2 regions of the Diaphorobacter nitroreducens genome follow, and region 1 is predicted to be linked to the other one. Evidence: predicted binding sites of a transcription regulator. Region 1 holds the regulator's gene; the other holds the start of a gene.
What was found. Region 1 encodes FNR, which switches genes on or off when oxygen is low (the NO sensors DNR and NnrR bind a similar motif). Its sites were predicted from a motif close to TTGATNNNNATCAA; they were not measured.
Positions count from the first base shown of each region.

Region 1 (7,512 bases):
CGGTCGTCGGCCGTTTTGCTGCCGTCGTACTGCGAGTTGAGGTTGCTGGCCAGCAGCGTGCCCTCCAGGCGATGGGTCGTGTCGAACTGCACGCCCAGTCGGGCATTGGCAGAGGTGCGGCGGTAGCCGTCTTCGTCCGGGTTGTAGGCGGAGCCTACGCGGGCACTGAAGCCATCGGCGCGCTCATGCGACAGCCCCAGCGCATAGTCCACCTGCTCGGTGCCGCCACTCACGCCGGCCTGCACCGTCCGCGTGCCCTGGTTGCCCAGGCCCACGCCCACGTAGGGCGCCGGCGCACCCTCGCCCTTTTTGGTGAAGAGCTGGATCACGCCTCCCATGGCATCCGAGCCGTACACAGCAGCCGCTGGCCCGCGCACGACCTCGATGCGGTCGATCTGCGACAACGGGATTTGCTCCCACACCACGCCGCCGGTGGATTGCGAGTCCAGGCGCACGCCGTCCAGGTACACGGCGGTAAAGCGCGACTCCGCGCCGCGCAGGTAGACGCTGCCATTGCTGCCCTGGCCGCCATTGCGCGTGATCTGCACGCCTGGCAGGCGCGAGATCACGTCAATGACGCCTACCGCGCCGCTGGCCTCGATGGTTTCACGGTCGATGACGGACACATCGGACACGATGTCGGCCAGCGGCCGGGCCACGCGGGTTGCCGTGATGACGGTTTCACGCAGTTGGGGTTCTGTGGCTGCCTGGGCCAGCAGGGTCTGGGACACGGCGGGGAAAGCGGCGGCCAGCGCCAGCGGCAGCACGGCGACGCGCGCGTGCACGGAAAGCGCACTCAAGCGCACATTGAACGGACGGGTGTTTGTCATGTGGGGCAAACAGAGAGATCGCCACGGCCGACCTCCCCGTCGGCACCTGGGCATAACGGCCCAGGTTTCACAAAAGGAAACGCGGAGCCACCTCGTTGGCCGGTATCCGGGCTGGCGGAACGCTCTGCATCGCCTTCCCAAACGCTTGTTCAAGGCGCTCAGTGGCTTGTCAATGAAGAGGGAGCCGAGGTACGGCTCATCCGCTGACCGTTGCGGGGGCAGCGCAGGCACAGGACACACTCCATGGCGGAGAGTCCCTCCCTGCTTCCCGTTGAACTGCGGCATGTGAACCACGCCGCGAGCACCAACTGCGCAATTTTACGATGGTTCGCACGCCGATCCCTACAATCGGCAGCGTATGGCCTCCCCCTCTTCCATCGACCAGATCGCCGAGCGCGTTGAGCGGCTGCTGCTGCGCCATGCCGAGTTGCAGCGCACCAATGCCCTGTTGGCGCAGCAGGTCGCGGCGCTCACCCAGGAGCGCGATTCCCTCCAATCCCGCCTGCAGGCTGCCCGTGCGCGCGTGAACGCATTGCTGGACCGCCTGCCTGCCGAGCCCGAACTCCCCGGCACTGCCGAGACGAAAGACGCGCCATGAAGCAGATCGAGGTACAGATCCTCCAGCAAAGCTATCTCCTGGCCTGCCCGGACGGCCAGGAGTCGCGCCTGCTGGAGGCGGTCGAGCGCGTGGATACCGCCATGACGCGCATCCGTGACGCGGGCAAAGTACGCGCGCGTGAGCGCATCGCCGTGCTGGCGGCCCTCAACCTGGCTTTCGAGATCGCCGACCGCGAAGCCGCCGATTTGGCAGCCGCCTCAGCCCCTGCGCGCATCGTCCCCACCCCGGTCGCGCTGCACGTGCACGACAGCGATGAGCGCGTGCAGCAGTTGCTCCTGCGCCTGGACGAGGCGCTGGGCGAGGATGGGCGCCTCCTATAACCATTACGGTAAAAGCCTGGCCCCTGGCTGCACACGGACGGCCCACTACAATGAACATGTCTGCGGTGCTGCCGGGCTTTATATTTCCTTGAACCAATGCTCATTGAGCACGGGCTTGGTACATCGCCCGGTGAGCGTGATCATCTCGCGTCAGATGAACCCAACGCCTGGCTGCCCTCGCCCACCTGAACCCCCGGTTCAGGATGCCGGTCCGGTGGCATTCGCAGACACCTTTTCTCCGGTAATCGCTTGCGCCCTCGCTCCGGGTGAGTGCCAGCGACCTCAATACCTGCTCAGAAAATCCGGCGCTCCGCGGCCAGCGCGCGCAACCCACCCATCTGCAAGGCACAGAGCAGACCTTGGTAGTCGTCGCACCGATGGCAAATATCCTGGCGTGGTTCGGGCGTTTCCCAGTCCTTCGGCAATCACGCCGACACGCAGCGCGCCCTCATACGCACGATGGCGCATCCAGTAAGGCAGCGATGTGTAGCTGGATTTCTCCACGTCGATGAGAACAGACTCGTCACTTCCGCTGGTATAGATCTGACAGCGATACGTCACGCCTGAGCGCCTCGGTTTGCGCCATTCGCTTGCCACGGCATGCTTCGCGGAGTCGCTGTGGTTCCAAAAAACGCTGTTTTCAGGGCACGCACCACGGCGCCGGCTGCCCATGGACAACCTCCATCCACAGCGCCCATGCACCCAGGGAAAAAAGCACGCCACCTGCCAGCCGAGACCCCCACGCCCCACCCTTCACGCCGATCCAAGCGCGAATGCGGCCAAAAGTCCACGGCCCCAGCACCAGCCATACACCGCTTCCTACGCCAAACAGGACCATGCACAAGGCTCCGCGGAGCACGCTTCCGCTGAGAGCGGCAGTCAACAGTGCGGTGTACAGAAGGCCGCATGGCAGGAGCGCCCAGGCCACACCCGCGGTCAGGAGCCCGCCAGGCCGAGAGACCAAGGGCTTGACCTTCGCCCAGGCAGCACGCCCCGCCCGCTCAACCCACAAGGGCTGCTGCGCTTGCACCATCATCATCCCGCCCCACGCGAGGATGAGCACATGCATCAGCGTCCAAAGGGGGCGCAATGCCGAGGTGCTTTGCCCCAGCCATGCGAGTTGCTCCATGGCCAGCGCAACCACCGCCCCTGCAGCGCCGTAACCGATCAGGCGCCCCACGTGAAACTGCGCTACCCGTTGGAGGATTCCGCGGCGGGACGCCCATTGAATGGTGTGGGTGGCGTCCGGCGTGCCACCCAGCCCCGTAAGCGCCGCGCAGGGAACAGAACACATCGCCAAACAGTGAGCCCCTCCCATCAGCCCCATCAGGAAGGCCGTCGTGGCCAGCGCCCACAGCATGGGTCAAATAATCCGGGAAAAGCGAGCGCGGTTACGGTCAGCCTGCAGATACTTGTCGAACACCATGGCCACGCCGCGCACGAAATACCATCCCATGGGCGTGACTTCAACGCCCTCATCACTGATTTTCACCAAGCCCTGAGCCGCCATTTCTTGCAGTTGCTGTAATTCCGCATCGAAATAACTGCGGAAATCAATCAGCCAGGACTGTTCCAACGGCTCAAACAGCAATTCACCTTGGCACATCAACGCCATGATGACTGCGCGGCGCACCAAGTCGTCCTTGGTCAACGCCAGCCCGCGCACCACAGGCAAATGCCCCTGGTTAATGCAGTCGTAATACTCGTCCAGCGTTTTCACATTTTGGCTGTAAGTAGCGCCCACGCGCCCGATGGCAGAAACGCCCAGACCAATCAGGTCGCAATCGGGCTGCGTGCTATAGCCTTGGAAATTGCGGTGCAGCCTGCCTTGCCGCTTGGCCACCGCCAGCGCATCGTCAGGCAGCGCAAAATGGTCCATGCCCACGTAGACGTAGCCGGCTTCCTGGAACACATCAAGTGACCGGGCCAGCATGGACACCTTGGCCGAAGCCATGGGCAACTCGGCCGTGATGATGCGTCGCTGCGACTTGAAGCGTTCTGGCAAGTGAGCGTACGCATACAGCGCGATCCGGTCTGGCCGCAGCTCGGCTACCTGCTCCAAGGTGCGATCAAACGACTCCGGTGTCTGTCGCGGCAGCCCGTAGATCAAATCCACGTTCACCGATTCAAACCCGAGCTTCCGAGCCGCATCGACCAACGCGAACACCTTTTCGGCAGGCTGAATGCGGTGCACGGCCTTTTGTACTTCAGGGTCGAAATCCTGCACGCCAAAGCTCAGGCGATTGAAACCCAGCTCCGCCAACAATCCCAGCCGCGCTTCATCCACGGTCCGGGGGTCCACTTCTATGGAGTACTCCCCCCCCGGAACGAGGACGAAACTGCGCCTCAGCATGCCCATCAGTTCGCGCAAACCGTCATCCGTCAGAAAAGTAGGCGTGCCTCCGCCGAAATGCAGCTGGCTCACATGCTGACCCACACCGCAGTGCGCCGTATGCAGGTCGATCTCACGGCTGAGGTAACGCAAGTAGACCTCTGCCCGCTCTGGATGCCGGGTAATGATCTTGTTACACGCGCAGTAATAGCACAGCGATTCACAAAACGGGATGTGGACATAAAGCGACAAAGGCATCGCCTTGGCTACCGAACCCACGCGACGCTGCTGCAGCGCAAGGATGTATTCCCGCTCGCCAAAAGCCTCGACAAAACGATCAGCAGTCGGATAAGAGGTGTAGCGCGGCCCTGGGACGTCAAAGCGACGCAGGAGCTCTGTTGTAACAACGGTCATGACGGGATTCCTTGCACTTTCATATCACTGTGCCGTAGAGTCCCCCATGAGTCCTTGACGTTGATCAAGCGCCCATAAGGTCCTTGTGGCGACAATTTGACTTCGGCTCAAAGTCGTCCAACGGCCTACGGCATTCCATGTCTCCCAGCCGTTCAGAGGTAAGCTCAAGCCATGAACAGGGTTCCCATGCATACGAATCTCCAGACCATCAAAGTTGCCTGCTCAAACTGCAATCTGCGTGAGCTGTGCATGCCCGTGGGTCTGGACGACCAGCAACTCAAGCGCATCGATGACATTGTTGCTGTACGACGCAAGATCAAGCGTGGCGGCACGCTTTTCCGGAACGGTGAACCCTTCACATCCCTTTTTGCCATCCGCACCGGATTCTTCAAGACCTGTGTCGCCACCGAAGACGGTCGCGATCAAGTGACGGGTTTTCAAATGGCGGGCGAGATCATCGGCCTGGATGGCATCGTGAGCGACCGCCACACTTGCGATGCGGTGGCGCTTGAAGACGCCGAAGTATGCGTCATGCCCTTCGACCGTATTGAAGAGTTGTCGCGCGAAGTAACGGCACTACAGCACCATGTGCACAAGATCATGAGCCGCGAGATTGTTCGTGAGCATGGGGTCATGCTGTTGCTGGGGAGTATGCGTGCCGAGGAACGCCTTGCCGCATTCCTGTTGAATCTCGTACAACGCTTGCATGCTCGGGGTTTCTCACAATCCGAATTGGTGCTGCGCATGACACGCGAAGAGATCGGCAGCTACCTGGGATTGAAACTGGAAACCGTCAGCCGCACGTTTTCCAAGTTCGTGGAAGAAGGTATTGTGGAAGTAAAACAGCGCCATGTGCGCATCGTCGATACCGATGCGCTGAAGCGCATTGTCAACAGCCAGCAAGCCTGCCATTAAGCCTCGGTTTTTTGTTCATTCATAACTGATCGGCGGAAAGATCAGGAAACGTATTTGGCGCAATCAGCCGGCCGCGCCCCTTTGGGCACGGGGCAGCGATTCAACTCAAAGGGCGAGAGTGACAACAGCGTCGTCAATGCGCTGGAAGCCATGAGTACGAACCAGAACGTGAAGAAGGCGATGGTATACACACCTTCGCGCGAGAGATGCAGGGGTTGATCAAACCACTGCAGCGCTTCTGGATCCACGAAGGCGAACACTACCATTTCCATGACGCCCGCCATCAAAAAGGCCGGCCACGCGATCCACATCAATCGTTGCATCCACATTCGCCCATCTCCTAGCAAGTGTAGTTGACAGCCTAGCATCTGTTCTCCGGCATGCAAAGAGGACTCGCCCTGCCGGTCAGCGCGGTTGATCCTCCAGCGGAGTAGCTGCATGGTTGCGCCCCTTCATGGCAGGCGTCATGTCGCCCCCAGACTCCTTCAGGGTCTCGTTGATGTTCAAGCCCCGTTGGTAATAGTCTTCCGCGATGACGGGGTCGGGTTTGCTCACGGCCAGCCAGAGGGTCACGAAGCCCGCAATGATGACAATCACCGGCCCCGCGATGACAAGCCAGACATGGCCAAACGTCCACCAAGGCTTTCCGTCGTCGTCCAGTTTCATGGGGGAATTACTCAACATTTATATTAACTCCTCGCTCATTTATGAGCACAGCTTGTTCATTTGTATTCCACGACCGCCTTCAGCGGGGTACGAGGAATACGGATTTCTCTGCCACTTGGGCTTTATCACCCTGCGCTTGAATATCGAAATACACCGTATGCGATCCAGGAGATGCTGAGCCATACGGAATTTGAAGACGGACAACCACCCATCGGGATTCCGCCGGTCCAATGTCAATTGCGGTCTCGGACGCCACTTCCAGCCCTTCCATACCGTGGGCGCTGATGGTGTAGCGCTGCGCCCCCTCCGTGGCGTTCATGATCTGCAGCCGGTAGATATTTTCCAGCTTGCCTCCCGCCACGATGCGCGAGAGCGCAGCGCGGTCGCGCACGATGTCCACCTTCAACGGGGTGCGTACCACCAAGCTGGCCAGCATGCCGATGCACAACACCACCAGCACCGCTGAATAGAACAACACACGGGGTCGCAGCACGCGTTTGAGCATTTGCGATTGGGTCCAGTGGTTCTTGACGCCGTTCTGCGTTGAGAAGCGAATAAGCCCGCGCGGATACTTCATCTTGTCCATCACGGTATTGCAAGCGTCCACGCAGAGACCGCAACCAATGCATTCATATTGCAGTCCGTTGCGAATATCGATACCCGTTGGGCAGACCTGGACACACAGCGTGCAATCGATGCAGTCACCCAGTCCCGCAGCTTTGTGGTCTACCGTCTTGTTACGGGGCCCGCGAGGCTCGCCGCGCTCAGGATCGTAAGAGACGACCAGCGTGTCCCTGTCGAACATTGCGCTTTGGAAACGCGCATAAGGGCACATGTATTTGCATACCTGCTCGCGCAGGAATCCTGCGTTACCGTACGTGGCCAACCCATAGAAGATCACCCAGAATATCTGCCACCCTCCTTGCAGGGCCAGCAACTCTCCCCCCAGCTCGCGAATCGGAACGAAATAGCCCACGAAGGTGAAGCCGGTCCAGAATGCGACCGCAATCCAAATGGCTTGCTTGACAGATTTTTTCCAGATCTTCTCAAATGTCCACGGACCATTGTCCAGGCGCATACGGGCACTGCGGTCGCCTTCGACTTTGTGCTCGATCCACATGAACATTTCCGTGTATACGGTCTGGGGACAGGAGAAGCCGCACCACAGGCGTCCCGCCACTGCGGTAAACAGAAAAAGCGACAGCGCGGAAATAATCAGCAAACCCGTCAGATAAATGAAGTCCTGCGGGTAAAGCACCAAACCAAAAATATAGAAACGGCGTGCTCCGAGGTCAAAGAGCACCATCTGGCGCTGGCCCCACTCCAGCCATGGCAGGCCATAGAAAACCAGCTGTGTCAGAAACACCATCGCCCAACGCCAACGTGCGAACACTCCACTTATCGAGCGTGGATAGA
Region 1 covers NZ_CP016278.1:2,128,052-2,135,563, forward strand. The annotation lists gene BA022_RS09965 (TonB-dependent receptor domain-containing protein) at 1-830, opposite strand, end outside; cobalamin riboswitch at 911-1,154, opposite strand; gene BA022_RS09970 (hypothetical protein) at 1,189-1,428, shown strand; gene BA022_RS09975 (cell division protein ZapA) at 1,425-1,769, shown strand; RNA gene ssrS (6S RNA) at 1,824-2,003, shown strand; gene BA022_RS09980 (sulfite exporter TauE/SafE family protein) at 2,410-3,129, opposite strand; gene hemN (oxygen-independent coproporphyrinogen III oxidase) at 3,133-4,515, opposite strand; gene fnr (fumarate/nitrate reduction transcriptional regulator Fnr) at 4,687-5,430, shown strand; gene BA022_RS09995 (hypothetical protein) at 5,472-5,759, opposite strand; gene BA022_RS10000 (FixH family protein) at 5,836-6,114, opposite strand; gene ccoG (cytochrome c oxidase accessory protein CcoG) at 6,176-7,512, opposite strand, start outside.

Region 2 (7,512 bases), 620 kb from region 1:
TTTCCATGGGTGCGTGGTGCGTGGTGGCCAGCGGGTGGTAGGGGTTGCCGGCGATGCGGATGATTTTGTTGTGCTCGGTATCCACGCGCACACGCACGCCGCACTGCGTCCAGCAGCCCAGGCAGCTGCTGGGGCTGACCACCTGGCCCGGCTGGGTGGTGAGCTGGCCGGTCACGGGGTCGATGCGGAACTCGGGCGTGAGCGAATTGCCACGCGTGGCGCTCTTGGTCGCCGTGCCCGAGGTGCCATGGATCAGGCCTTTGGCGCCTTTGGCCACGGTCTCACCATAGCCCGCCGCAAAAGCGGCCAGGCCACCGGCCACGGCACCACCGCGCAGCAGCATGCGGCGGCGGTTGGTGTCAGGGGTGTTCTCGGTGTCGGGGGAAGGAAGCGATTTCTTGTCCGTCATGGTCTGCACTTTCACGTGCAGCGCCAGCACGTATCAACCCAAGTTTGATAGCTGCTAGCGCTTGCTGGTATTGGGTTAGAAGCCTATTTGCCTATGAATTTCAAGCAGCGCGGGCTGCGGGCGCGCTGCGGGCCGGGAACAGCTCCAGCGCCCAGCTCGCCAGCCCGACCAGTGCCACGCACAGGCCTGCCACACCCACCATGCCCAGCAGCCCGTCGCCGCCCAGGGGCATGTGGTACAGGTACAGGCCGGCGCCGAACTTGGGCACGCCCTGCACACCCATGAACAGCGCCCAGCGGAAGGCCCAGGCGGCTGCCGCCAGCCCCAGGCCCAGCACCAGCGTGTAGCCCTTGGCATGCAGGCGGTGGCGCCCGCGCAGCAGCGCGCCCAGCACGGTGGCACCGCCGATGGCCGAGCTGATCATCGTCAGGCGCCACACGGGGAAGTCGTTCCACAGGCGCAGCGCGGCGTTGAACGAGGGGCTGTCGCCGCCCAAGCCGCTCGCGGCCCAGGCCAGCGCCACCACCAGCAGCGCGCCGGCCAGCGCCAGGCCCATGCCGCGCAGCGTCTGCAGCGCTTCAGTACCGGGGCGCAGCGCGGCGGGCAGGAAGCGCTCCAGCACGAAGGCCGCGCCCACGGTGGCCAGCCAGCCGGTCAGTGCCAGGTTGACGGGCACCCACAGCGTGTTCCACAGCGGGCGCGAGCGCACCACCATCATCTCGGCGCCGGTATAGACCGAAATGGTGAGCGCAGAGAGCACGAGCAGGGGCGCCAGCAGGCGCATCCAGCCGGTCTTGCCCAGCCACCAGGCGGCGCACATGGCCACGCTGAGCGTGACGAACACCGGCAGCAGCAGCGCGCCGACCGACATCCACGACCAGGGCGTGAAATGCGCATAGAAGTGCCAGAAGCGCGCGGGCTGGTGCAGGTCGGCCAACAGCGACACGGGGGCGGCGATGGCGCTGACGGCCAGCGTCAGCACGGCCGCGGGCAGCAGGCGCTGCAGCGTGCCGCCGTCTTTGCCCCAGGCGCACAGCGCGGCCAGGATGGCGGCGCCGGTGGCCACGCCGACCAGAAAGAAGTACTGCACGGCCCAGGGCAGCCAGGCCGCCTCGTAGTGCGGGGTCAGGAGTTCGATGATTTGCATGGTGCGCTCCTTGGGGTTCAGTGGTCGGACAGCAGGCGCACGCTGGCCTGGCCGTCCACGCCGTTGACGAACGCATCGGGCAGGCCGATGTAGAACACGCGCGGCGCAGTGTTCATGCCGGGCTTGAGCACCTTGATCTCTTCCTTGTGCTCGGCCATGCGGCGGTTGATCTCGCTGCCCTGGTCGTTCAGGTCGCCGATCACGCGCGCGCCGCCCACGCAGCTCTCCACGCAGGCGGGCAGCAGGCCGGCCTCCAGGCGGTGCTCGCAAAAGGTGCACTTGTCGGCCGTCTGCGTCTCGTGGTTGATGAAGCGCGCGTCGTACGGGCAGGCCTGCACGCAGTAGCCGCAGCCCACGCAGCGCTCGTTGTCCACCAGCACGATGCCGTCGGTGCGCTGGAAGGTGGCCTGCACCGGGCACACGGGCACGCAGGGCGGCTCCTCGCAGTGGTTGCACAGGCGCGGCAGGCTGACCATGGCGGGCGCGCTGCCGTCGTCCTTGTTGATCTCGTACTGCAGCACCGTAGTGCGGAACTGGCCGATGGGCGGCTGGTTTTCCACCGAGCAGCTCACCGTGCAGGCCTGGCAGCCGATGCACTTGCGCAGGTCCACCAGCATGCCGAAGCGCTTGCCCTCCATGCCGGGGCGGCGCGGCGGCTGGCCCGGCGCGAAGGGTGTGGCGGCCTGGCTGGCGCCGGCCAGGCCAAAGGCGGTGGCCAGGCCGACGAGTTCTTGCAGGAAGGTGCGCTTGCCGGGTTGCGGCGCGGCGCAGGCGGTGGGGGAGGGGGTACTTTTTGACATAAATACTTTGAATATTTACTGCGTAGATGCATTATTCTCCCCGCATCTCGATTATCTATTTGATTAACGTCAAATGAATTTGTTGATATTCTTATTGGATTATTTTGGCTAAACTTTTTTATTTTATTAATTGAAAATTAATGAAATATTAAATAATCCCGAGCAATTGCGTATGGAATGTGGAGCGGCCGCAAAACGGCCATGCGTGCGGGTTCCGGGCCCCGCGGGAAGTCAGCCTTCTGGGCTTGGGGATACGAATGCCATCCTGGGTACCAAAATCCGAAAATTGCCGATGAATGGGCGGTGAGGCGACGTGCCTCAATTGCCGCCATTCCGATTAAAAATATCGGTTATTGCCCGCGCCGGCGGAGTGCCTGTTACCCACAAAGGCAAGGGGCGGCGCTACAGTGGGGCGCATGGACGCTCACCAACTGCCGCTCGCCGGCGTGGAGCCCGATGCGCCACGCCCCAACCACCATCTTTTTTTTGCCGTGCTGCCCGAGCCCGGGGCGGCGCAGGCTGCGGCCGATCTGGCGCAGACGCTGATTGCGCGGCACGACCTGCAGGCGCAGGTACGCGCGCAGCGCCTGCACGCCACGCTGCTGTCGCTGGGGTGGGAGCATGCGTTGTCGCCCCGGCATCTGCAGTGGGCGCGCGACGCGGCGCAGCAGGTGCGGGCGAGGGCGTTCTCGTTGCGGTTCGATCGGGTGTTGAGCTTTCGCCGCGCGCCGCAGGCCAAGCGGCCCTGCGTGCTCTGCGGCCCCGCCGACGGGCAGCAGGGCTTCATCGCGTTGTACGAGGCGCTGCACGCGGCGCTGTGGTCGCAGGTGCGGGGGCTGGACGGCGTGCCCCCTGCGCCGCACATCACCCCGCACATGACGCTGTGCTACAGCCGCCAGGCCGTGCCCGAGCAACCCGTGCCGCCGCTGGAATGGACGGTGCGCCGCTTCGTGCTGCTGCACAACCTGCGCGGCTCGCCCGGCCCTTACGAGGCGCTGGGCGAATGGCCGCTGGCGGATTGATTGCTATTGTTTATATAGCTGTTGACGCTTGATGGATAAGCGCTAGAGGCCGATTATCCCTGACGTCACGCCATGGTCATCAGGCTGGCATTGCCGCCTGCCGCCGTGGTGTTGATGCTGACCGCGCGCTCCAGCAACAGGCGCAAGGGCGCCTGCAGCGCATCGGCGGGGCCGTCCACCGCCGTCACGCCCACGATGGGACCGGGACGCAGGGCCACGCGCTGGCATTCCACGCGGCGCGTTTCCGGGCTGCCGCTGTGCAGCACGGCGTCGTAGCCCAGGCCATCGCCGCGCCAGTCGGACACCAGGGCGATGCGCGCCTGCACCTCGCGCGGCAGCGTGGCGCACAGGGCCTGCGCGTCCTGCGGCCAGAGCGCAAGCGCGCCCGCGGCCAGCACCGCGCTCAACTGCAGCAGCAGCGCCTCGTCCGTGTCGGCCAGGCACAGCACGCGTTCGCGCGGCAGCAGCCGATAGGTGTTGCGCTCGCCGGTGGGGCCGGGCAGGGTGCAGGCCAGGCCCGCGCAACTGGCCTGCGCCTGGGCCGCGCAGGCCTGTGCCAGCGCTGCGTTGCCTTGCGCCTGGGCCCAGTGCTCCAGCGCCGACAGCGGGGCGAGCAGCGCGGGCTGTGCGCTGGCGTCGGGCACCTGCACGGCCGTCGCCGCCAGCGCGCCGTGCGTGGCGTTGGCCGGGTGGCGCGACAGCAGACGCAACAGATACAGCGGGCCGCCTGCCTTGGGGCCCGTGCCCGACAGGCCCTCGCCGCCGAAAGGCTGCACGCCGACCACGGCGCCCACCATGTTGCGGTTCACATAGACGTTGCCGGCCGTGCTGTGGGCCAGCACCTGGGCCACGGTTTCGTCGATGCGGGTGTGCAGACCCTGGGTGAGGCCGTAGCCCGTGGCGCTGATCTGCGCGAGCAGCGCGTCCAGCTCGCCGCGCTCGTAGCGCACTACGTGCAGCACGGGGCCGAAGACCTCGCGCTCCAACTCGGTGATGCTGTTCAGCTCGATCAGCGTGGGCGGCACGAAGGTGCCATGCGCCGTGCCCTGCCCACCGGCATGGCTTTGGAACACCGGCCGGCCGCTGGCGCGCAGGCGCTCGATGTGGCGCGCGATCGTGGCGCGCGCCTCCTCGTCGATCACCGGGCCTACGTCCACCGCCAGTTGCGTGGGGTTGCCCATGCGCAGTTCCTGCATGGCGCCGCGCAGCATCTCCAGCAGGCGGTCCGCGCAGTCGCGCTGCACGCACAGCACGCGCAGGGCGGAGCAGCGCTGGCCCGCGCTGTCGAAGGCCGAGGTGAGCACGTCCGCGACCACCTGCTCCAGCAGGGCGGAGGAGTCCACGATCAATGCGTTCTGTCCACCGGTCTCTGCGATCAGCGGAATGGGCCGGCCGCTGGCGTCCAGCCGTGCGGCCAGGCTGCGCTGCAGCAGCCGCGCCACCTCGGTGGAGCCGGTGAACATCACGCCCATCACCCGCGCGTCGCCCACCAGCGCTGCGCCCACCGTCTCGCCGCGGCCGGGCAGCAGCTGCACGGCGGCGGCGGGCACGCCGGCCTGGTGCAGCAGGCGCACGGCCTGGCAGGCAATGAGGGGCGTCTGCTCTGCCGGCTTGGCCAGCACCACGTTGCCCGCGGCCAGTGCGGCGGCCACCTGGCCCATGAAGATGGCCAGCGGGAAGTTCCAGGGGCTGATGCAGGTGACCGGCCCCAGCGGTGGGTGGGTGGCGTTGTCGAAATGCCCATCCACCTGCGCCGCGTAGTAGCGCAGGAAGTCCACCGCCTCGCGCACTTCGGCCACGGCGTTGGTGCAGGTCTTGCCGGCTTCGCGCATCAGCAGGGCCAGCAGGGCGGGCATATCGCGTTCCAGCCCATCGGCCGCGGCGCGCAGCAGCCGTGCACGTTCTGCGGGTGGCGTGGCAGCCCAGGCGGGCTGCGCCGCGGCGGCAGCCCGCAGCGCGGCGTCCACATCGGCGGTGGTGGCTTCTTGCACCTGCCCGACTACATCGGTGGCATCGGCAGGGTTGCGCACCGGGGCGCGCGGGCCGGCGGGAGCGCCGGCGGCGATGAGGGGTGTGGCTTCCAGCGGCGTGGCGGCGCTGGCGGCCAGCGCGTCGGCCACGCACTGCAGCGTGGGCTCGGCCGCCAGGTCCAGGCCCTGCGAATTGGCACGCGCCGGGCCGTAGAGCTGCGGGGGCAGCGCGATGCGCGGGTGCGGCAGGCCGGCGCCGCCTTCCGCGCGGGCCTCGGCATCCACCGTATCCACGGGGTTGTCGATCAGCGCCTCCAGCGGCAGCGTGGCGTCGGCCACGCGGTTCACGAACGAGGTGTTGGCGCCGTTTTCTAGCAGGCGGCGCACCAGGTACGCCAGCAGCGTTTCATGCGTACCCACCGGGGCGTAGATGCGGCAGGGGCGCTCGGGCACCACCTGCTCGTACAGCGGCTCGCCCATGCCGTGCAGGCACTGGAACTCGTACTGGCCGGGGCGATAGTCCGCGGGGCCCGCCAGCTCATAGATGGTGGCCAGCGTCTGCGCGTTGTGCGTGGCGAACTGGGGGTACACCGCGTCGGGCGCGGCCAGCAGCTTGCGTGCGCAGGCGATGTAGGAAATATCGGTGTGCGCCTTGCGCGTGTACACGGGGTAGTCCGCCAGGCCATCGACCTGGGCGCGCTTGATCTCGCTGTCCCAGTACGCGCCCTTGACCAGCCGGATCATCAGGCGGTGGCCGCTGCGGCGCGCCAGATCGATGCAGTAGTCGATCACGCGCGGGCAGCGCTTTTGGTAGGCCTGGATCACGAAGCCGATGCCCTTGAAGCCCGCGAGGGACGGCGCATGGCACAGGCGTTCCAGCAGGTCCAGCGACAGTTCCAGCCGGTCGGCCTCTTCGGCGTCGATGTTCAGGCCGATGTCATAGCCGCGCGCCAGTTCCGCCAGTTGCAGCACGCGCGGGTACAGCTCGTCCATCACGCGCTGCCACTGCGCGCGGGCGTAGCGCGGGTGCAGCGCGCTGAGCTTGATGGAAATGCCGGGCCCTTCGTACACGCCGCGGCCCGCGCTGGCGCGGCCGATGGCGTGGATGGCATCCACATAGGACTGCATGTAGCGGTCGGCGTCGTGCCCCGTGAGCGCGGCCTCGCCCAGCATGTCGTAGGAATAACGGAAGCCGCGTGCCTCCAGGGTGCGCGCCTTGCCCAGCGCCTGTTCGATGGTCTCGCCGGTGACGAACTGCTCGCCCATCATGCGCATGGCGACGTCCACGCCCTTGCGGATCAGCGGCTCTCCGCCGCGTGCGGTGATGCGGCGTAGCGCATCCTTCAAGCCCCCTTCGCTGTGCGTGGTCACCAGCCGTCCGGTGAGCAGCAGGCCCCAGGTGGCCGCATTGACGAACAGCGACGGGCTCTTGCCCAGGTGCGCGGCCCAGTCGCCCGTACCGATCTTGTCGCGGATCAGCGCGTCGCGCGTGGCCGCGTCGGGAATGCGCAGCAGCGCTTCGGCCAGGCACATCAGCGCCACGCCTTCTTGCGAGGACAGCGCGAACTGCTGCAGCAGCCCCTGTACCAGGCCGGACCGGCCGCTGGCATGTTCGCGCTGGCGCAGCCCTTGTGCCAGGCGCAGCGCACGCGCCTGGATGTCCTGCGCCATGGCAGCGGGCAGGCGCGCCTGCGCCAGCAGCGGCGCCAGTGCCTCAGGCTCGGGCGGGCGGCAAGCCTGGGTGACCGCCAGGCGCAGCGGGTCGGTGTCGCGAGGGCGAGGGGAGAAAGGGGCGGCGTGGGGGGCGGCGTTTGACATGGGGTCGCATCATCCTTGGGTGAATGGCGAATGAATCACTAAAATCGGCAAGCACCACCGAATCTTTGCTCAATGACCGGCCAATTTCCCACTGATCTGGATCGCATCGATCGCAGGATATTGAAGATCCTGCAAGACGATGGGCGCATCTCCAACCTCAAGCTGGCAGAGACCGTGGCGCTGTCGCCCACTGCCGTGCTCGCGCGCGTGCAGCGGCTCACGCGCGAAGGCTACATCCTGGGGTATGAGGCGCGGCTCAATCCCCTCAAGCTGGGCGCGGGCATGCTGGTGTTCGTGGAGGTGCTGCTGGACCGCACTACGCCCAACGTGTTCGACCAGTTCAAGG
Region 2 covers NZ_CP016278.1:1,509,085-1,516,596, reverse strand. The annotation lists gene BA022_RS07045 (tetrathionate reductase subunit A) at 1-409, opposite strand, end outside; gene nrfD (NrfD/PsrC family molybdoenzyme membrane anchor subunit) at 510-1,556, opposite strand; gene dsrO (sulfate reduction electron transfer complex DsrMKJOP subunit DsrO) at 1,574-2,356, opposite strand; gene BA022_RS07030 (2'-5' RNA ligase family protein) at 2,773-3,378, shown strand; gene putA (trifunctional transcriptional regulator/proline dehydrogenase/L-glutamate gamma-semialdehyde dehydrogenase) at 3,444-7,166, opposite strand; gene BA022_RS07020 (Lrp/AsnC ligand binding domain-containing protein) at 7,239-7,512, shown strand, end outside.
Region 2: a site for FNR is predicted at 2,416-2,429, ahead of dsrO (sulfate reduction electron transfer complex DsrMKJOP subunit DsrO). Genes of this name have one in related genera too.